Regions from separate parts of the Tsukamurella pseudospumae genome, predicted to be linked through region 2. Evidence: riboswitches for the same ligand, from Rfam matches in the RefSeq annotation. Region 2 holds a riboswitch; the other holds the start of a gene.

Region 1 (10,021 bases), on a different contig from region 2:
CGCAACCACTCCGCGAGGAGCGCCGCGGGGGCGGCCGACGCCGCAATACTGCTCACCGATACAGCCTAGACACCGCGGCATGTCAGAATAGCGGCGTGTCTGAGACCTCGAATGCGAAGAAGCCCGGCTACGTCGACAACGGCTGGCCGCAGGCGAACGACGGCCATGCCGCCCACGCCGTGAACGAGCTGGCCGCCCCGGTGGTCGGCGCGATGTCGCCGTTCGGCGAGGTCGAGTTCCCGCAGGCGCACATCCCGTACGTGCACCCGTCGACGAAGATCAACCGCTGACCGGAGAGCTCTCGCACGTCGACGCCACGGGTGCCGCCCGCATGGTCGACGTGTCCGGCAAGGACGTGACCGCGCGCACCGCGGTCGCGGCCGGGACCTTCCGTACCACCGAGACCGTCATCGCGGCCATCGCCGACGGTGCGGTCCCCAAGGGCGACGTGCTCGCCACCGCCCGCATCGCGGGGATCATGGCGGTCAAACGCACCGCCGACCTGATCCCGCTGTGCCACCCGCTGCCGATCTCGGGGGTCACCGTGGACCTCGAGCCCTCGGGAACGGAGATCACCGTCACCGCCACCGTGCGCTGCACCGGCCGTACGGGCGTCGAGATGGAGGCGCTCACCGCGGTGTCGGTCGCGGGCCTGACCCTGCACGACATGGTCAAGGCCCTCGACCCGGCCGCGGTCATGACGGACATCCGCGTGCTCACCAAGGACGGCGGCAAGACCGGCCACTGGGAGAGATGATGACCGAACCGCTCCGACCGTCCCGCGACCGCTGCGCCACCGTCGTGGTCGCCTCCACCCGCGCCGCCCTCGGCGAGCGTGCGGACACCACCGGCCCCCTCATCGCAGCCTGGCTCGGTGAGCGGGGCTTCGAGGTCTACGGCCCCGTCGTCGTGCCCGACGGCGAGGAGGTGGGCGCAGCCATCCGGTCCGCCGTCCGGCGCGGCGACGCCGTCGTGCTCACGACGGGCGGCACCGGCCTCACGCCGACCGATCGCACGCCCGAGGAGACGCGCGGTGCGCTCACCTTCGAGATCCCCGGCCTCGCCAACGCCATCCGCACGTCGGGCCTGCCGGACGTCCCGACGACCGTGCTCAGCCGCGGGCTCGCCGGCGTCGCGGGATCCTCGCTGGTGGTGAACCTGCCCGGGTCCACCGGCGGTGTCCGCGACGGGCTGGAGGTGCTCGACGGGGTGCTGCTGCACGCGCTGGACCAGATCCGCGGCGGCGATCATGGTTGAGGTCGTCATCGCGCAGGTCACCGAGGACCCCATCGACCTGCCCGCGCACGAGGCGGCGGTGACGCGCGCCGAGGCGGGCGCGGTCGTGGGTTTCGTCGGCGCCGTCCGCGATCACGACGGGGGCCGCGGCGTGACGCGATTGGAGTACTCGGCGCACCCCAGCGCCGGGCGGGTCCTCGCCGAGGTCGTGCAGGCCGAAGCGGACGCCGCGCAGGGAGTGCGGGCGGTCGCCGTGTCGCACCGCGTGGGCCCGTTGGCGATCGGCGACGCCGCGCTGGTGGTCGCCGTGTCGGCGGATCACCGCGCCGCTGCCTTCGCGACCTGCGCGCGGATCGTCGACGCCGTGAAAGAGGCGCTGCCCGTCTGGAAGCACCAGCTGTTCGGGGACGGAACAGACGAATGGGTCGGCAGCGCGTAGCCGCCGACCCACTCGATGCCGGTTCGTTACGAGGTGACCGGAACTACGCGCACGTGGTGACCTTCGTGGGGTCGCACGGGCGCGGAGTGAACAGGGGGACACCGAGGTGTCCGGGGACCACCGGGACGCCGAGCACGCCGTCGGGGATCGTGGCGCCCGGATTCGCCGGGCGCGACGGGACGTTCGCCGTCGCGGGCACGACGGGCCGCACGGGCTTGACGCCCGAGCTGGTGCCGGTCACGCCGACCCCGTCGATGCCGCCGTTGTCGCCGGGAGCGAGCGGATGCCCGGGGCGGCCGATCACGCCGCCGATACCCGCGCCGGGAGCGCCGACGGGGACGCCGCCGACGCCCGCGATGGCCGGGCCACCCAGGCCGCCGGGGATGGTGCCGACTCCGCGGGGTGCGACCGCCCCCGTGACGGGCGCGACGGTGCCGGTGCCGCGAGGCGCCACCACGCCGGTGCCGCGCGGGGCGACGGTGCCGGTACCGACGGGCACCACTGCGCCGACCGCGGGCGCGACGGCGCCCACGCCGACCGGCGCCACGACGCCCGCTCCGTTGCCGGTGCCGTTGCCGGTGCCGCGCGGTGCTGCCGGGCGGGTGCCCGTGGCGGGGGCGACCGCGCCGGTTCCCGTGCCGACGGCGCCGAGCCCGGGCACCGTCGAACCGCCGACCCCGCCCACACCGGGAATGACGACCGCGCCGACGCCGGGAACGTTCACCGAGCCGGGCCGGGCGGGAGTGCCGGCCGCCGGCTTCGCCGGGGCGGGCTTCGCGGCCGCGGGGGCCGCTGCGCCCGGTGCGGGCGTCGGCACGGGGGTGGGGTTCGCGCACGGGCAGCCGGGCGCGGCGGAGACCGGAGCTGCGACGACGAGGCCCGCGGCGGCGATCAGTGCGCCGACTGCGGCGATCTTGCCGGCAGTGCGCGAGGTGCGGGGGCGAGCAGTCATCCTGGCTCTCTTCCTACTGTGCTTTGCAGTCACGAAATGTGATCGACAAGAACCTAGCAGATGATGTGCGACTGCAAAACGTTACCTCCTCGTGATCGATTCGGTGTGTCGCAGTTCACAGCGTGCGAGCATGGGGTGAAAGAACGAAGGGACCGACGGCGATGCCGTCGGTCCCTTCGGGGGAAGCGTGTGTGGAGGCTCAGTAGCCCTTGGCCGCGGCCTGCTGCAGCATGGCGAGCACGGCCGGGTCGACCTGCTTGCCGCCGTTCTGGGCCTGCGCGATGACCTGCTGGACGTAGGCCGAGTTCGCGGTCTGGCCGGCGACCGGCTTCTGCGCCGGCTTGACGGCCGGCTTCGCGACGGGCTTGGCCGCGGGCTTCACGGCGGGCTTGGCAGCCGGCTTCTGCGCCGCCGGGGTGGCGGGCTTGGCGACGGGCTTCTGCGCGGCCGGGGTCACCGGCTTGGTGACCGGACGCGTGGTGTTCGAGGTCTCGGTGGGGGAGACGGTGCGCTGGGTCGCGGCACCGAGGCCGGTACCGCACGACGGCCATGCGCCCTTGCCCTGGCCTGCGAGGACCTTCTCGCCGATCGCGATCTGCTGCGCGCGGGTGGCCTGGTTGGCGGTGGGCGCGTACTGCGTGCCGCCGTATGCGGCCCACGTCGACGGGCTGAACTGGAGGCCGCCGTGGTAGCCGTTGCCGGTGTTGATGGCCCAATTGCCGCCCGACTCGCACGCGGCGACCTGGTCCCACTGGGAATCGGGTGCGGCGTTCGCGGCGGGGGCGGCGAGCGCGAGACCCGCGCCACCGAGCATCGCGCCGGCGGCGGCGATCTTGGCGGCGCTCAGGCTGGTGGTGGACTGCTTGCGGTGACGAGCGGTCATCGTGTGAAGTCATTCCCTCTCTACGCGCGTGCGAAGTTAGCTGTCGGGTTCGAGCGAGAGGCTGCTCGGCCATTGCTGGCTTGACCCCTAGGGCGTGTGCCCTGCGGCATTTGCGGCCGCGGTGGTTCCTCCGCCTTCGTCCAGGTGTAGATCATGGTGCGTTCCCCGAAACGGACACTGGACGAAGCTCTGCGCTGCGACCGATCGGGTGGCCACTGCTGCGGCCCTCAGCGACGGTAACAGACCCCGGCCCGTGGCCCAACCGTTACCGGACCGTGATTTTGTGGAGTGTGATGGATGTCACGAGCCGGTGTCGGAAGGATCAGCCGCCCGCGAAGGGTGGGAGCACGTCGAGCATCGACCCCGTCGCCGGCGCCTCGAGGTCGCGGACGGCGACCTCATCGAGCAGGTAACTGCAGCGCGTGAGCACGCGGCCCAGCTCGGGGTGGCGGGCGGTCAGGAGGTCGGCCACCTCGGCGACAGAGGCACCGTCGGGCATGGGGACGGTCTCCTCGGAGACCCCCGCGGCCGCGCGGGCGGCGGCGAAGTAGCGGATCAGCACGTGTCAGCCACCGATCGCGCTCATCGTGCGCGTGGGCTGCAGGAAGGTCGGGTCGTCGATGCCGTGGCCCGCCTGCTTGCCGAGCATCGCCGCGGCCCACGCGTCACCGATCTCCTCGTCGGAGGCGCCGCTGCGGAGCAGAGGCTTGAGGTCGGTCTCGTCGGCGGCGAACAGACAGGTACGGATCTGACCGTCGGCGGTGAGCCGGACGCGGTCGCAGTCGCCGCAGAAGGGGCGCGTCACGGACGCGATGACGCCCACCGTCGACGGTCCGCCGTCCACCAGGAAGCGCTCGGCCGGCGCACTGCCCCGGGGCTCGCCGTCCGGCGTGAGGACGAACTCGCGGCGCAGCTCGGCGAGGATGTGCTCGGCCGTGATCATCGTGGCCCGATCCCAGGTGTGGTCGGCGTCGAGCGGCATGTGCTCGATGATCCGCAGCTCGTAGCCCGCGTCGAGGCACAGGCGCAGCAGGGGACGCGCGTCGCCGAGGCGCCCCGGGCCCAGGACGGCGTTGACCTTGACCGGGGTGAGTCCGGCGGATGCGGCGGCCCGCAGTCCGGCCAGGGCGTCGTCGAGGCGGTCGCGCCGGGTGACCCGGGCGTACTCCTCGCGGTCGACGGTGTCGAGGGAGACGTTGACGCGGTCCAGCCCGGCGCCGGCGAGTTTCCGGGCGTGCCGCGCGAGGGAGAGTCCGTTCGTGGTCAGCGAGATCTCCGGACGCGGCTCCAGCGCAGCGGCGTGCGCCACGATCCGGTCCAGGTCCGCCCGCAACAGCGGCTCACCGCCGGTGAATCGGACCTCGGTGATGCCCAGGTCGCGCACCGCGATGGTGATGAGCCGGTCGATCTCGGGCCCCGTCAGGACGTGCTCGCCGGCCAGCCACTGCAGTCCCTCGGCGGGCATGCAGTAGGTGCAGCGGAGGTTGCACCGATCGGTCAGCGAGACGCGCAGGTCGCGTGCCACGCGGCCGTACGTGTCGATGAGGGGTTTCATGTCCGCTACTCGCGGTCCTCGGCGCGGCCTCCCAGGATCACGGCGACCACACCCACGAGGAAGCCGACCGGGGTCAGCGGGGTCAGTGCGTACACCCAGGTGGGTGCGGTGCCGCCGTGCGCGAGGAGGGGAGTGACGAACAGGGCGATGATCGCGATCAATCCGATCGCGAACAGCGCGATCGACACGGAGACGGCGACGGAAACGGACTTGCCCACACGTCTAGACTAGTCCCAGTGCGTCTCGCAGTTCGCGGGGCGCGTTTTGTTGTTCTTTGAGCGCAGAGCAGGTGACGAAGACATGCCTACCGGCAAGGTCAAGTGGTACGACACGGACAAGGGTTTCGGATTCCTCTCCCAGGAGGGCGGGGAGGACGTCTACGTCCGTTCTTCCGCGCTGCCCGACGGTGCCGACGGCCTCCGGCAGGGCCAGCGGGTCGAGTTCAGCATGGCCGCGGGTCGTCGCGGCCCGCAGGCGTTGACGGTGACCGTGCTCGAGCCGGCCCCGTCGGTCTCGCGTGGCGCGGGTGCGGGTGCGGGCGCGAGTGCTGCGCGCGGCCGCCGGCCCGCGGCGAACCGTCGTCCTGCCGAGGATCTGAACGTGCTCATCGAGGACATGATCCAGCTGCTCGACGCGGGCGTGCAGCCCGAGCTGCGCAGGGGCCGCTACCCCGACCGCAAGGCCTCCGAGCAGATCGCCAAGGTGCTCCGCGAGATCGCCCGGGAGTTGGATTCGTAGTTCAGCGCCGGTTCGTTGTGTCCGGCCGGGTGGAACGGGTGCGGAAGCGGCGTAGGACGGGCATTTCGGGTGCGGGAAGCCATCCGCACCCTGTACGCCCGAGCGCACCCGTCATGCCGGGTGCGACCGCGCGAATCGGGTGCGCGAGTCTGTCCGCACCCGATTCGCCCGGCCGCTGGCGGCCTCCGCACCGGTTTCGCCCGGTGACGAAGCATTCGCACCTGTTCTGCCAGCCTCAGTCGGCTTCGAGGATCCCGTGCCGGCGCAGTGACGGTGCGAGAAGGGCGCGGAGGGCACCGTCGCGCTTCAGGACCGGCCAGCCGAACCTGATCACTTCGAAACCGGCCCTCTCGAACGCCTCCTGTCGCGTCTTCTCGCGTTCGAGCGCCTCTTCCTTCTCCTCGTCGGTGTCGCCGTACTTGCCCTTGCCGTCGAACTCGGCGATGAGTGCCTCGCCGAGGGTGAAGTCGGCGTAGTAGGTGGAGCCGTCGAGGTCGTAGCGGATCTGCAGCTCCGGTGTCGGCAGCCCCCACGCGAACATCTGCATCCGCGCCCACGACTCGCCGGCGGACTCGCTCTTGTCCACCGACAGTGCAAGTCCCCTGCGTGCGATGTCGCAGCCGCGCCGACGCCCCATCAGTGCCATGCACGCTTCGATCTCGCCGTAGGGAATCGGATCCGGGTCCTCCGGTCGGGGATACCGCCGCTTGAGCCGAATCGCGTCGAAACCGATGACCGCGCGAACCAGGTTGCCGGTCAAGGCACCGTCGAGCGCGGTCCGGATGCGTGAGGTCGCGACGACCCCGGCCACCTCGACGATGTCGTCCGACGGGAGCGGACGCGGGTGCAGGAAGACCTTGCCGCGGGAACCGCCGCCCTGCCGCCGGTCGACAGTGATGTGTACCAGTGAACGGTCCGGCTCGAACCAGGGAATGTCGTGCAGCGCGGCGGCGCTCTGGTGACTGGCGGCGCCGGCGCGGCGGCGCATGGTCGCCACGACCTTGAGTCGATACAGTGCATCGGCGTCGAGGGATGCGGCTTCGATGTAGGCACCCGGCGCGGGGCGGATCAGCGTCTGATCCCGCACCGCCTTGGTGATCTTGTTGCTGCTCCAGCCGATGGACCGCAGGTGCGCCCGCGGCATGATCTCCCCCATGCGGCTGATTCAACCGCACGTGATCGTGGGACATCGGCGGCCGGAGCCGTTCATCCACAGGGCGGCAGCGCTGCGCAACACGGGCCGCGTATTCATCCACAGGGCATCCGCACCCGAAACACACGCACGCAGCCGGCACGCCGGGTGCGACCGGGAATGGTTGCGGGAATACAGCCGCACCCGAACCGACCGTGGTGCGGTGTGCGGCTACTGCGACGGGGCGAGCTTCGTCGCGACGTCGTCGGGGAGGGTGTTGATTCCCCACGACGCCTGAGCGAGCAGATTCCCCGAAGAGTCCTCGACGGACGACGGCACGCTGATGGTGACGGTGGCGAGCCGCAGTTCCTCCGTGGACTTCAGGACGAGGGTCGCTGCGGTCGGCTTCACGTGGGTGACCTGTTCGACCTTCCAGTCCCCGATGCGGGTGTCGAACCGTTCGATCCGCATGTCCCACGGGCGCTCGGTGATGTAGTCGGGGAGCGAGATCACGATCGCCTGCCCGGCTGTCATGGGCATCCTGATCGCACCGACGACGCGATCGCACTGCTGTGTGCGGACATCGGTGCAGTACAGCATCGGTCCGACGTCCACCTTCGTTTCCCCGACGGTGGCGTGGAGCGCCGGGCGGGGGCGCGGCTCGGCCCGCTTGTCCAGCGCGGCGCTGATCGTGAACGCGAACAGCACGGCCGCTGCGACGATGAACACCACCCCGGCGATGAGGACGTTCCGGCTGGGCTTGATCATCGAGCGACCCCGTTCATCGTGGGTGGGTGTTCATGGTGGGCGGCACGTGTTCGGGGCGCTTGCCGCCGAAGTTCGGGATGAGCGAGCCGCCCCGGTAGGTGAGGACCGTCTGCAGAGTGCCCACGACCATGATCGCGGCGACGGTGGCGAAGCCGATCCACAGCGTGGGCGGCAGCAGCACGCCGAGCGCGGCACCGCCGACCCAGCCGAGCTGCAGCGCGGTCTCCGAGCGGCCGAAGGCCGAGGCGCGGGACTCGTCGGGCAGGTCGTCCTGGATCGACGCGTCGAGTGAGACCTTCCCCAACGCGGACACACCCGAGGCGATGAAGGTGACCGCGGCGACCACCACGATGTTGCCGAACACCGCCGCGACGATCGCGCCGACGGTGGCGGCGATCGTCGTCTGCACGACGATGCGCGCAGGCCGGGGCAGCTGCAGCCGCGCGCCGATGCCGTTGCCGATGAAGTTGCCCACCCCCGCGGCGGCGCCGACCGCGCCGATCATCGCGAGCGAGGCGAACGGATCGCCGCCGGCCGCCGTCTGCGCCTTGCTGTAGAACGCGATGTACAGGGTGAGGAAGCCGGTGAGCACGCGGATCGTGGTGTTTCCCCACAGTCCGGTCACGACGCTGCGGCCCAGCGGCGCGCGCAGGTTCTTGAAGGCGGCGCCCAGCTTCGCGCGGCCGGTCTCGGTCTCCTGCTCGGCCTCGCGCGCCATGGCACCGGTGTAGGACAGCGTGGTCGGGACCTCGCCGGAGGTGTTCTCGACCCGCTTGGGGATGCGCATGCACAGCACCGCTCCGGCCACCGCGAACGCCATCAGCGCGTACATGCCGCCGGGGATGTGCAGCATCCGGCTGAGCCCGAACTCGGCGCCGGACGCGATCGCGCCGCCGAGGCCCGTGCCCGCCACCAGCCCGAACAGGGTCAGCCGCGAGTTCACCCGGGCGAGGTCGATCGACGGTGGCAACACCCGCGGCACGACCGCGGACTTGAGCACCGAGAACGATTTACTCATCACCATCATCGCGAGCGCGCAGGGATAGAGCACCCAGGGATCGAAGTTCACGGTGTTCGCGACCGGGTCGTACGAGCAGTTCGTGATGAGCAGCACCGCGAGCCCGACGCGGATCACGAAGGACGCCGCGAGGGCCATCCGCCGGCCGTGCTGGATGCGGTCGAGCAGCGGTCCCATGAACGGCGCGATGATCGCGAAGGGCGCGATGTTCACCAGCAGGTACAGCGCGACCTTCGACTTGGACTCGGCCTGCGCCGCCGCGAAGAACAGGGTGTTGGCCAGCGCGACCATCATCGCGGCGTCGACGGCGTTGTTGAGGATCACCGGGTAGGTGAGCGCGGTCAGACCGGACTTGTCGGCACCGTCGGCGGTGGTGGCCCGGTGCCACTTCGCGATCCCGGCCTCGGTGATCTCGCGCCCGCGCATCGCCGCCACGCGGGTGACGGTGATCTTGCGCGGCATCCGCCGCTGCTCGTCCTCGGTCGCGCGCCGCTCGGACGGGGTCGGGGTGTCCTCGAGGGGAGGGAGGTGATGGTTGGACACGTACTGCGGGCGGTGCGGTTCGCCGTTCGACGGTGGCCCCTGCCGCGGCGACTGCCCGCTGTGCGCACGCGGAACCGACCCCGGACGGCGCCGGGGCTCGTCGGGGGGATACTGCTGCTGCCCCGGATGACCGCTCACGCGGACCATTGTTCCGCATCGGCGACGGCGCCGCCGACACCGGTCGTTCGCCGCCCGCGTGCACCGGCGATCCCGGCGTCCGGCACAATCACTCAGGTGAGTTCCGCATTGCAGTCAGGTGCCGCGGTCGACCTCGCGCGTGCCGTGCTGGAAGCCGAGGAGGGCGCGCCGGTGGGTGCGCACGTGGCCACGGTCGTCGAGGACGAGTTCGCCGTGGCCCACTACTTCGAGGCGAACCTGCCCGCGTACCGCGGCTGGCAGTGGTGCGCCGTCATCGCCGCCACGCCCGGTGGCGAGCTGACGGTGTCCGAGACGGCGCTGCTGCCCGGCCCCGGGTCCCTGACCGCCCCCGAGTGGGTGCCGTGGGATCGGCGGGTCCGCGCGGGCGACCTCGCTCCGGGCGACGTGCTGCCGCCCCGGGAGGCCGACGAGCGCATCGAGCCCGGGTACACCCTCTCGGGCGACCCGGCGGTCGACGAGGTGGCCGGCGAGATCGGTGTGAACCTCGAGCGCGTGATGTCCCGGATCGGCCGCGTGGACGCGGCGGAGCGGTGGTTGGCCGGAGCGTTCGGCCCCGAGTCGGAGATGGCCCGCTCCACCCGGTACCACTGCGGCGACT
Region 2 (10,021 bases):
CTGAGCGCGGGGAAGGTCTTGAGCACGGCGTTGTTCACAGCGCTGCGTACCCGCTCCCACTGGTCGCCGGTCGGGGACTCGACATCTGCGGCACCGTCGGCCCTGCGGAACGCATCCTGCACGTCCTGAACGCGAACCCCACCCGACCATTCGACGGTGCTCGTCCCGTACCCGAGATTGCCGTACGAAGCGAGTACGGTCCACGGCGGTGCAGGGAGGGCGCAGGACGTCTCGTCCCGCTCCACGCCGTCGACGCCGAAAGTCGTTCGCGAGAACCGGAGCAGCCGGCCACTGCGACCGCCGCGAAAGCCGCCGTCACGACGATCGACGCAGCCCTCACCCAACCCGCGCAGCTTTGGTGCGTGTCGGCGACGACACGCCGAGGGGCCGTCGCAGAGTTCCACCGAATCTCACGGCGTGCACTGACGCCGCCCATTCTCATGGCGTTGGCCCCGCATACCCGCCGCCGTCGTTCGCCAGACCGTTGACCAATTCGCCGGAGCCTGCTTGGACATCGATCGTGAACGCTCGACCGTCGTACGAGAGCTCGACGCGGTAGGCGCAGCGAGGCTCGAACACGCCCCACTGTGCCCGGACCGGAACCTTCAGACTGTACGTCGACTCTCGTTGTCGGAATGTCCCCATGATCCTGTCGGCGATGTCGGTGCGGAGGCGTTCGAGCTCCTCCCCCTCGGGCACGACGAACCTCTCACGAACCGACAACGGTTCCAGTGCGTTCTTCACCGTGCCACCGAGCAGGGATCCGTTCCACCTGACCCTTCCCGACATCGTGACCGGCCCCTCGGTGAAGTCGACCGCAGGCACCATGAGCGGTGTCGAACAGCCCTCCCGGCGATCAACGGTCACGCCCTTGATCGACGGCGTGCGATCGCCCCCGCAGCCTGTGACGACGCCCGCCGCGCAGGCCATGACCAGACATATCGATGCCCACCTCATGCACTGAACATACGCCACAATGAATATTGCGCACGGCCGCAGGCGCCAGCGGGGGGTCAGAAGGGGTTCAGGAGGGTCTGGAGGCGGTGGCCGAGGCGGCGCCAGTCGAAGTGCTCACCCACCAGCTCGCGGCCGCGGGCGCCCATGGCTGCAGCGCGGTCGGGATCGGCGAGCAGGCCGGCGACGGCGTCGGCGATGGCGTCGACGTCACGGCCGGGGACGACGTGCCCCGACTCGCCCTCCCACACCGTCTCCGGAGCACCGCCCGAGTCTCCCGCCACGACCGGCTTGCCGGTCGCCGAGGCCTCGAGGAAGACGATGCCGAGCCCCTCGACGTCAAGACCCGCGCCACGCGTGCGACAGGGCATGGCGAAGACATCGCCGAGATTGTGATGCGCCGCCAACTCGTCGGCGGGGACGCCACCGGTGAAAATCACGTGCTCCTCGACGCCGACGCTGCGCACCAGCTTGTGCAGCGTCTCCGCGTACGGACCGCCGCCGACGATCACGAGCCTCGCCCCGGGGACCTGCGCACGGATCCGCGGCAGCGCACGGATGAGCATGTCCTGCCCCTTGCGCGGCACGAGCCGCGAGAGGCACAGGACCACGGGCTCATCGTCGCCCAGGCCGTACCGCCGTCGGAGCTCCGCGCGGGCGGCACCGTCGGGCCGGAAGACGTCCGTGTCGACCCCGGGCGGGAGGTGCTCCAGCGCGGCCCGCGGACCGAACGCGGCGGCGAACCTGCCGCGGGTGTACTTGCTGACATAGGTCGTGACGTCGGTGGTGTCGCCGATGCGGCGCAGGCACGCGCGCGACGGCGGGAGCATCGACCAGCCGACCTCGTGGCCGTGGGTGGAGGCGACGGTGCGCAGGGCGCCCGCGTCCTTGAGCGGGGCGCCGAGCAGCGCGAGCGGCGCGGCGGCACCGAACCAGACCGTCTCGATGTCCCTATCGCGCACCAGGTCCCGGGCGCGACCGAACGCGTCGGGGGTGGGCAGCAGGAGCGACGTGGGGTGGCGCACCACCTCGAAGGGCTGCGCGGCGTCGTACTCCTCGCTGCCGCGCCAGCGCGATGCGTACACCACCAGCTCGTCGGCCGGAAGGTGCCGGACGAACGCCTGGAGGTACGTCTGGATCCCGCCGGGGCGGGGTGGGAAGTCGTTGGTGACCAGCAGCGTGCGCGGCATGGTGACTGAGCCTAGCTAGTAGCGGACGGCCGCCTTGTAGGGGCCCGCCGCGTCGATCGGCACGACCTGGACGGGGACGCCGTAGGTGGAGGCGTGCACCACCTTTCCATCGCCCACGTACATGCCGACGTGCGTGGCAGCGGCGTAGTAGACGATGATGTCGCCCGGCTGCAGGGCGTCTCGCGACACGGGCTGCCCGCCGCTGAGCTGGGCCTGCGACGTGCGCGGCAACGACTTGCCGGACTGCTGGTAGGCCCAGACCATCAGGCCCGAGCAGTCGAACTGGCCGGGGCCGGTACCGCCCCAGGCGTAGGGCATGCCGACGCGGGTGACCGCGGCGCGCACGGCGGCGAGCTCCGCGGTGCTGCCCGGCGGCACCTTGCTGGGGTCGAAGGGCGTCGGCTTGCCGATGAGCGAGCCGCGCTGCGCCCCGGTCAACCGGTCGTAGATCGCCTTGATCCGCGCGATCTCCTGGGCGAGACGGGACTTCTTCTCCCGCAGGTCGGCAGCCTTCTTCTCGGCCTCGGTCTTCGTGGTGTCGGCGGCCTTCGCCGCCTCGTCGGCCCGCTTCGCGGCCGAGTCGGCCTCGGTCTTCGACTTCTTGAACGCGGCGACGGTGGCGACCACGTCGCGGTTGATGAAGTCCAGCGTGGACATCTGATCGAGCATCTGCTGCGGCGAGTCGCTCACGAGCAGCGCGTAGGTGCGGTTCGTCCGCGAGCCCTTGTAGTTCGCGACGACCACCGCGTCGATCTGCGGCTGCAACGCGGCCTGGCGCGCCTGAACGGCGGTGACCTCGCGCTTCGCGGCGACCAGCGTGGCGTCGGCGGCCCGCTTGGCGGCGGTGGCCTTCGCGGCGTCCTCCTGCGCGGCCTTCGCCGCCTCGTTCGTCGCGGATGCCTGCTCGGACAGGTCCTTGTACTGCTTGAGCGCTGCGTCGGCAGTATCCGGGTCCGCGGTGGCACTGCCGACCACGGTGAGCCCCGCAACCATGGCAAGAGCGGCGGACGCGGCGATGCCGCGCGCCAGCAGGGAGCGGGGCTGAGAGGTCGATGACACGGCCGAGCGGGTCCTTCCAGACTGACGTCGCGAGGCACCTGCCCCGCGACGAGCTGTGATTGCGGTGGCAATCACAGCAAGGCTACGTCAGTAACGTCGAGCGGAGTACACGGACATCTCGTTGAGCGGGCTCACCTTGACGGGGATGCCGTAGTTCACCGAGTGGACGACCTTGCCGTTGCCGATGTAGAGGGCGGCGTGGCTGCCGCCGTTGTAGATCACGATGTCGCCGGGCTGGAGGTCCGCGATCGCGACCGCGCGACCGCCGCCGAGCTGGCCGTAGCTGTCGCGCGGGACGGTGATACCGGCCTGCTTCATGGACCAGTAGACGAGACCCGAGCAGTCGAACGAGGTCGGGCCGGCGGAGCCGTACGAGTAGGGCAGGCCCTGGCGCGACAGCGCGGCCTGCACGACCTTGGCCTTCGCGCCGCCGGGCTGCACGCCGGCGACCGTGGTCTCACCCGGCTTCGGGGCGATCGCGATGCCGGTGACGATGTTCGGACGAGCCGTGGTGTTCCGCGTAGCGGCGACCTGAGCAGCTGCGGGCTTGACCTTGGCCGCCGGCTTCGCCGTGCCCGCGGGCTTCGCGACGGGCTTCACCACGGGGGCCGGCTTGACCTCCGGCGCCTGCGGCGCGGGAACGGCAGGGGCGGGCGCTGCGAACGCGACCGAGGGAGCTGCGAGCGTACCGATGGTCACTGCGCCCGCGGCGAGGGCACCGCGCGCAACGGTGGCGCCCTTGCTGGGCTGCGGCTGAAGCCGGTGTTTCGCCACGAAGGGTTTCTCCTAAGTTTCTTCCCGACCGCCGACCGAGTTAGCTGACGGGTTCGGGCGAGGAAGATGCCCTACCCCGGAGGCTCGAAAACCTCCGGCGATTCACCCCGGATAACGCGTGTGGGTCCCCGGCGAGGCCTCGCGGCCTCTTAGGCGGTGACCTCGGGAGACGGAGCGGTTTTCGCCCCGGGCTCCTCCGCAAGGTCTCAGAAAGATTACGAAACGGAAACGCCGCTGTCTAGCCGGACGCGCCGAGAAGCACCGTCCGATCGACCTCGGAAGCGGTCTATCCGGCTTGTTCGTACTGGTCAGACAGTACGCGAAGCCGCGGCAACATTCCTTCGCTCGCGAACGCCGCAATCGCGTCGTTCAGGCCCGGTTCGGCCGTGATCATCGGTGCCGGGGGCGATGCTGCGGCCGGCGCCGCCACGACCACGGGCCCCAGGAGGAAGCCCACGGAGCAGTCGCCACAGGCGCGGGGTTTGGCGGGACAGGTGGCGCAGTCGACGTGCAGAGCCATGACGGTGGTTCCCTTCGTTCGATCGTCTCGTTCGCGGCGACGGTATGCGGGACGACCGACAAGTTTCGCGCGCCCGTTCGGGACGGGAGGACTTGTCGGTGGGGTGTTCTACGGTCTCGGCATGCAGCTCAGCCTGGACGACCTCGATACGGGCGCCACGGACCCGGCGCTCCGGGACGTGACCTTCGTCGTGGTCGACCTGGAGACCACGGGCGGCTCGCCGAAGGGGGGCGACGCGATCACCGAGATCGGCGCCGTCAAGGTGCGCGGCGGCGAGGTGCTGGGCGAGTTCGGCACGCTGGTCGATCCGGGGTGCGGCATCTCACCGCACATCACCCACCTCACGGGCATCACCACCGCGATGGTCACCGGAGCGCCGCGAATCGAGTCCGTGCTCCCGGCCTTCCTCGAGTTCGCGCACGGCGCGGTCCTGGTCGCCCACAACGCCCGCTTCGACATGGGCTTCCTCAAGGCCGCAGCCGCCGCCACCGGCACGCCGTGGCCGAAGGCGCAGTCCCTGTGCACCGTCCAGCTGGCGCGCCGGGTGCTCACGCGGGACGAAGCACCGTCGGTCAAGCTGAGCGAGCTGGCGCGCCTGTTCCGCACCGAGACCACGCCCAACCACCGCGCGCTCGACGATGCGCGGGCCACGGTCGAGGTGTTGCACGGGCTCATCGGGCGCGTCGGCAACCAGGGCATCCATACGCTCGGAGAGCTGCGGGGGCACCTGCCCTCGGTCACGCCGCAGCAGCGCGCGAAGCGCCACCTCGCGGATCCGCTGCCCGAGCGTCCGGGCGTCTACCTCTTCCGCGGGCCGGGGAACGAGGTGCTGTACGTCGGTACGTCGGGCGACCTGCGCCGTCGCGTACGCAGCTACTTCACGGCGGGCGAGACGCGCGGGCGCATCAAGGAGATGGTGGGGCTCGCGGAGCGGGTGGACCACGTCGAGTGCGCGCACGCGCTCGAGGCCGCGGCCCGCGAGTTGCGCCTCATCGCGGCGCACACTCCCCCGTACAACCGCCGTTCGAAGTATCCGAAGCGCGGCTGGTGGATCTGCCTGACGGTCGAGCCCTTCCCCCGGCTCGCGGTCAAACGGTCCGCCCCGGCCGGCGCGCCGAGCCTCGGACCGGTCCGCTCGCGGTCGGATGCGGCGGATCTCGCGGACCTCCTCGCCGACACGTGCGGCCTCCGCACGTGCACGACCAGGCTCCGGGCCGGCGCGGCCCACACGTGCGCCCTGGGGCCCGACGGTGCGCCGCCCCTCGGCGGGTGCCGGGCCTCGGTCGCGACGCCGGAGCCCGCCGCGCTGTACCGTCCCCGCGCGGACCGGGCCGCGGCTGCCCTCTCGGGCCGGTCGTCGGAGGTCTTCGACGCGCTCCAGGCGCGGCTCGCCGCGCTCGCGGAGCGGGAGTTCTTCGAATCGGCGGCCCGGCTGCGCGATCGCACCGCGCACCTGGTCGACCTGGTGATCCGTTCGCACGCGCTGGTGGCCTTCGCGGACGTGCCCGAGCTGTCGATCGCCCATCCCGACGGGGCCGGCGGCTGGGAGCTGTCCATCGTCCGGCACGGCCGCCTCGCCGCGGCCGGGACGGCACCGCGCGGCGTGCCGCCGATGCCGGTCTTCGAGCAGCTGCGGGCGGGCGCGGAATCGGTGTACGAGGCGAGCGGGGACACCGTCGCCGCACCGGACGTGCCCGACACGCTGTTCCCGGCGGACACGCTGCACGGCGCCAGTCCCGAGGAGGCCTCGCTGCTGCGGCGGTGGGCGCTGCGGCCGGGCACCCGCATCGTCGACGTGCAGGGAACGTGGGGCGAGCCGATCGCGGGCGCCGGCCGCTGGCTCGGCTGGGCGGAACGGGCGGGCGAGGCGGGGCGCGACGCCCGCTCGGCCGCGGCGCATCCGCGCGGGCCCGCCAGGCAATACAGTGAGGAGGCCACGCATGCCGCGTGAGTAGAGCTACCGAAAGGCCGCGTACGTGATCACCGCGATCGTCCTCATCAACGCCGACGTGCACCGCATCCCCGAGACCGCGCAGGCCGTGGCGAACGTCGACGGCGTGACCGAGGTCTACTCGTGCGCGGGCGACATCGACCTCATCGCGAAAGTGCGGGTGCGGCAGCACGACGAGATCGCGGAGGTCGTCACCGAGAAGATCAACCGCATCGAGGGCGTCGAGAGCACGTCCACGCAGATCGCCTTCCGCGAGTACGCCTCCGCGGACGTCGACGCCGGTTTCGACATCGGGAACTGACCGCCGTCAGTAGCCGCTGTGGCTGACCTCCGCGGCCTCCGCCTCGATGCCGAAGTCGGCGGCCTGCTGCACGATCTTCTGAGCACGGGCCAGACGGGGAAGGTCGGAGCCGTCGGTGATCTTGCCGCCCGACTTCTCGAAGGCGTCGATGAATCCGTGCGCCCATGAGACATCGGCGACGCTGGGGCTGAGCCCCGCGTTGATGATGCCCGCGTGCTCGTGGGTCAGGCAGAGCTTGCCCGACATGCCCATCTCCTTCGCCAACGCGGTCCCGGTCGGCAGGTGCGCGATGTTCAGCGTCGGGCCGTCGATCGGTGCGGGCAGGCGGGCGGCCCGGGAGGCGATCACCAGCTGCGAGCGCGCGTAGGCCAGTGCGATCGGGTCCTCGCCCACGGCGGTGTCGCGCTTGAAATCGCCGGTGCCGAACGCGATCCGGAAAGTCGACGGCGCGGCTGCGATCCGCTCGACGTTCTGCATGCCGCGGGCGGTCTCGACGAGAGCGAGGATCCGCGTACCGTCGGGCAGGCGATCCGCGGTGTCGTCGAGGTGGCTCGACCCCTCCGACTTCGCGAGCATCACGCCCTCGAGCCCCTCGCACTGCTTCAGCGCGGCACAGTCCTCGCTCCAGTACTCGCTCGCCGCGTCGTTGATCCGCACCCAGGCGCGGTGCCCGGTGGTCAGCCATTCGACGGTGTCCCGCCGGGCCTGGTCCTTGTCCTTCGCGGCGACGGCGTCCTCGAGGTCGATGATGACGGCGTCGGCCTCGCTGGCCTGGGCGATGGCGAACGACTCGGGGTGGGAGGCCGGGACGAGCAGCCAGGAACGGGCGATCTGCGGGGAGACGGTGCGCTTACTCACGCCGTCAAGATTAGGCGCGTGGAACGACGAATTCCGCGGAATGGAATTTTGTGCGTTCTGTTCGCGCGCTCTCAGTCGGAGATGTCCGCGACGGTCGCGTCGTACGCCGCGATCAGCGCGTCCGCGTCCACGATCGCGCTGTGGCCGTGCGCGCCGGCGCCGAGGGCCACCGTCGCCCCGACGATCCGCTCGTCGACGTACACGGGCCAGCCCCCGCGCGCCCCGATCGGAGTGATGGTGCCGCGCTCGTATCCGGTGGCCTCCAGCGCCTCCTCGGCGGGCGGCATCGCCAGCCGGTTCACCCCGACGACAGCGCGCAGCTTGGGCCAGGCGATCGACCGGTCCCCCGGCACCAGCGCGAACAGGTAGTCACCCTCGCCCCGCCGCACCACGAGAGACTTGACCAGCCGCGACGGCGGCAGATCCATCTGTGCTGCGGCCTCCTCGAGGCTGCGCGCCGCCGGGCGCTCGCGGACGGTCACCGTCAGGCCGCGGGACGCGGCGTCGGCGCGCACACGGTCGAGCCCGGATCCGCTCACGCGCCCGCGATCTCCTGCGACAGCGCGACCCACCGGTCGAGCAGCGCGGCGGCGGCGCCCGAGTCCACCGCTTCGGCGACCCGCGGCAGGTGCACGGCGAGCGCGTCCTGCACCGGCTCCCCCGCGGTCAGCCCCTCGTACGCGGCGACGGCGCCGGCGGAGTTGAGCAGAACGGCGTCCCGGACGGGGCCGGTCTCGCCGGCGAGGAAGGCGCGGGCGATCGCGGCGTTCACGGTCGCGTCGCCGCCCCGAAGGTCCTCCATCGACACCCGCGCCAGGCCGAGCTCGCGCGGGTCGACGGACTCGACGCCCACGCCCTCCTCCTGCACCCGCCAGACCGTGGAGGTCGACGTGGTGGTCAGTTCGTCGAGCCCGTCGTCGCCACGGACGACGATCACGTGGTCCTGGCCGCCGCGGTCGGCGAAGGCCTGCGCCACGACCGGCGCGAGGTCGGCGAAGGCGCACCCGATCAACCCCGCCGAGGGCCGGCCCGGGTTGGTCAGCGGCCCGAGCACGTTGAAGACCGTCGGGATGCCGATCTCCTTGCGGGTGGCGCCCGCGAACCGCAGCCCCGAGTGGAAGACCGACGCGAGGCAGAAGCCGATGCCCAGTTCGGCGGTGGTGCGCGCGACCCCGTCGGCGTTCAATCCGATCGCCACGCCGAGCGCCTCCAGGCAGTCCGCGCCGCCCGACTTCGACGAGGCCGCCCGGTTGCCGTGCTTGAGCACGGGGACGCCGGCGGCGGCCACGACGATCGAGCTCATCGTCGAGATGTTGACGGAGTGCGATCGGTCGCCGCCCGTGCCGACGATGTCGACGGCGCGCGCGTCGAACGGGACCGGGGTGGTCAGCGACAGCATCACATCGGCCAGCGCTCGCACCTCGACCGGTGACGGGCCCTTCATCTTCATGGCCACGCCGAACGCCGAGATCTGCGACGGGGTGGCCCCGTCGCTCATGATCTCGGACATCGCCCACCGGGCCTGCTCCGCGCTCAGATCGCGCTGGGACGTGAGCTCGGTGAGAACCGTGGGCCAATCCATGGCCACAGCGTAATGGGGTGGATCAAGCGGGTATCTGGAGCACCTGCCACAGCAGGGCCCGCCCGCCGTGCCGGGCCGTCACTCCGGCCATCCGGGAGCGCTCCTGCGAGACGTGCAGTGCGTCGACCTTCTGCACCCGCGCCACGACGACGGTCTCGAGCCCGTCGCCACCGTCGCGGGGCGGCGCACCGTCGGGCATCCGCTCGTACCTGTCCTGCCCGACGAGCCGCAGCACCTCGTCGACCGATCCGGGCGGCAGTTCGAGGACGTGCTGGAGCACGCTCTGCGCCTCGGGATCGAATCCGGGCGCGGCATCGAGGACGGCCGACGAGGCGGCCGTGTCGTCGCCGGACTGCGCCACGGGAACCAGATCGGGGTGCCCGGGCGTTAACTCTTCGACGGTGCGCTGCGAGAGGCGGCCCAGCAGGCGGCCCAGGCGGGTGCCCTGGTCGGGTCTGCCGTTGAGGTCGTAGGGCAAGGGATGCCTTATCTGCCGGTGGCGAAACGGTCGCTGACGTGGTGTTTCAAGGGTGGGTGCGGGAGGCCTGCGGCCTGCCCGCGATATTCGACGCGCCCAATCTGCGACCCGGGTAGGCATTCGATACTACGACCGGTCATACTTGCGAGGTGACTAGCGCCGCACCGACCTCAGCTACAGCCATCACCCAGCGCGTGCACTCACTCAACCGGCCCAACATGGTCAGCGTCGGGACCATCGTCTGGCTGTCGAGCGAGCTCATGTTCTTCGCCGGGCTCTTCGCCATGTACTTCGTGGCGCGAGCCGGCGCTGGGGAGAACGGATGGCCCCCGCACGATGTGAACATCAGCCTGG

Evidence for each region. Region 2 has a riboswitch for cyclic di-AMP ahead of AXK60_RS01520 (C40 family peptidase). Riboswitches for the same ligand answer to the same signal wherever they lie in the genome.
Region 1: another riboswitch for cyclic di-AMP. It lies ahead of AXK60_RS22220 (transglycosylase family protein); the one in region 2 lies ahead of AXK60_RS01520 (C40 family peptidase).

The regions. Positions count from the first base shown of each region.
Region 1 covers NZ_LSRF01000058.1:767,348-777,368, forward strand. The annotation lists gene AXK60_RS22190 (helicase-associated domain-containing protein) at 1-56, opposite strand, end outside; gene AXK60_RS22195 (hypothetical protein) at 96-290, shown strand; gene moaC (cyclic pyranopterin monophosphate synthase MoaC) at 332-757, shown strand; gene AXK60_RS22205 (MogA/MoaB family molybdenum cofactor biosynthesis protein) at 757-1,257, shown strand; gene AXK60_RS22210 (molybdenum cofactor biosynthesis protein MoaE) at 1,250-1,675, shown strand; gene AXK60_RS22215 (hypothetical protein) at 1,719-2,627, opposite strand; gene AXK60_RS22220 (transglycosylase family protein) at 2,827-3,510, opposite strand; cyclic di-AMP (ydaO/yuaA leader) riboswitch at 3,520-3,681, opposite strand; gene AXK60_RS22225 (MoaD/ThiS family protein) at 3,833-4,072, opposite strand; gene moaA (GTP 3',8-cyclase MoaA) at 4,076-5,065, opposite strand; gene AXK60_RS22235 (hypothetical protein) at 5,071-5,283, opposite strand; gene AXK60_RS27860 (cold-shock protein) at 5,366-5,803, shown strand; gene AXK60_RS22245 (hypothetical protein) at 6,039-6,959, opposite strand; gene AXK60_RS22250 (DUF2771 family protein) at 7,167-7,703, opposite strand; gene AXK60_RS22255 (MFS transporter) at 7,717-9,411, opposite strand; gene AXK60_RS22260 (DUF3027 domain-containing protein) at 9,499-10,021, shown strand, end outside.
Region 2 covers NZ_LSRF01000001.1:333,611-343,631, forward strand. The annotation lists gene AXK60_RS01500 (hypothetical protein) at 1-122, opposite strand, end outside; gene AXK60_RS01505 (hypothetical protein) at 439-957, opposite strand; gene AXK60_RS01510 (glycosyltransferase family 4 protein) at 1,014-2,144, opposite strand; gene AXK60_RS01515 (NlpC/P60 family protein) at 2,160-3,203, opposite strand; gene AXK60_RS01520 (C40 family peptidase) at 3,291-3,977, opposite strand; cyclic di-AMP (ydaO/yuaA leader) riboswitch at 3,992-4,143, opposite strand; gene AXK60_RS01525 (DEDD exonuclease domain-containing protein) at 4,619-6,448, shown strand; gene AXK60_RS01530 (Lrp/AsnC family transcriptional regulator) at 6,474-6,749, shown strand; gene AXK60_RS01535 (HpcH/HpaI aldolase/citrate lyase family protein) at 6,756-7,607, opposite strand; gene AXK60_RS01540 (aminoacyl-tRNA deacylase) at 7,679-8,146, opposite strand; gene trpD (anthranilate phosphoribosyltransferase) at 8,143-9,189, opposite strand; gene AXK60_RS01550 (hypothetical protein) at 9,212-9,667, opposite strand; gene ctaE (aa3-type cytochrome oxidase subunit III) at 9,817-10,021, shown strand, end outside.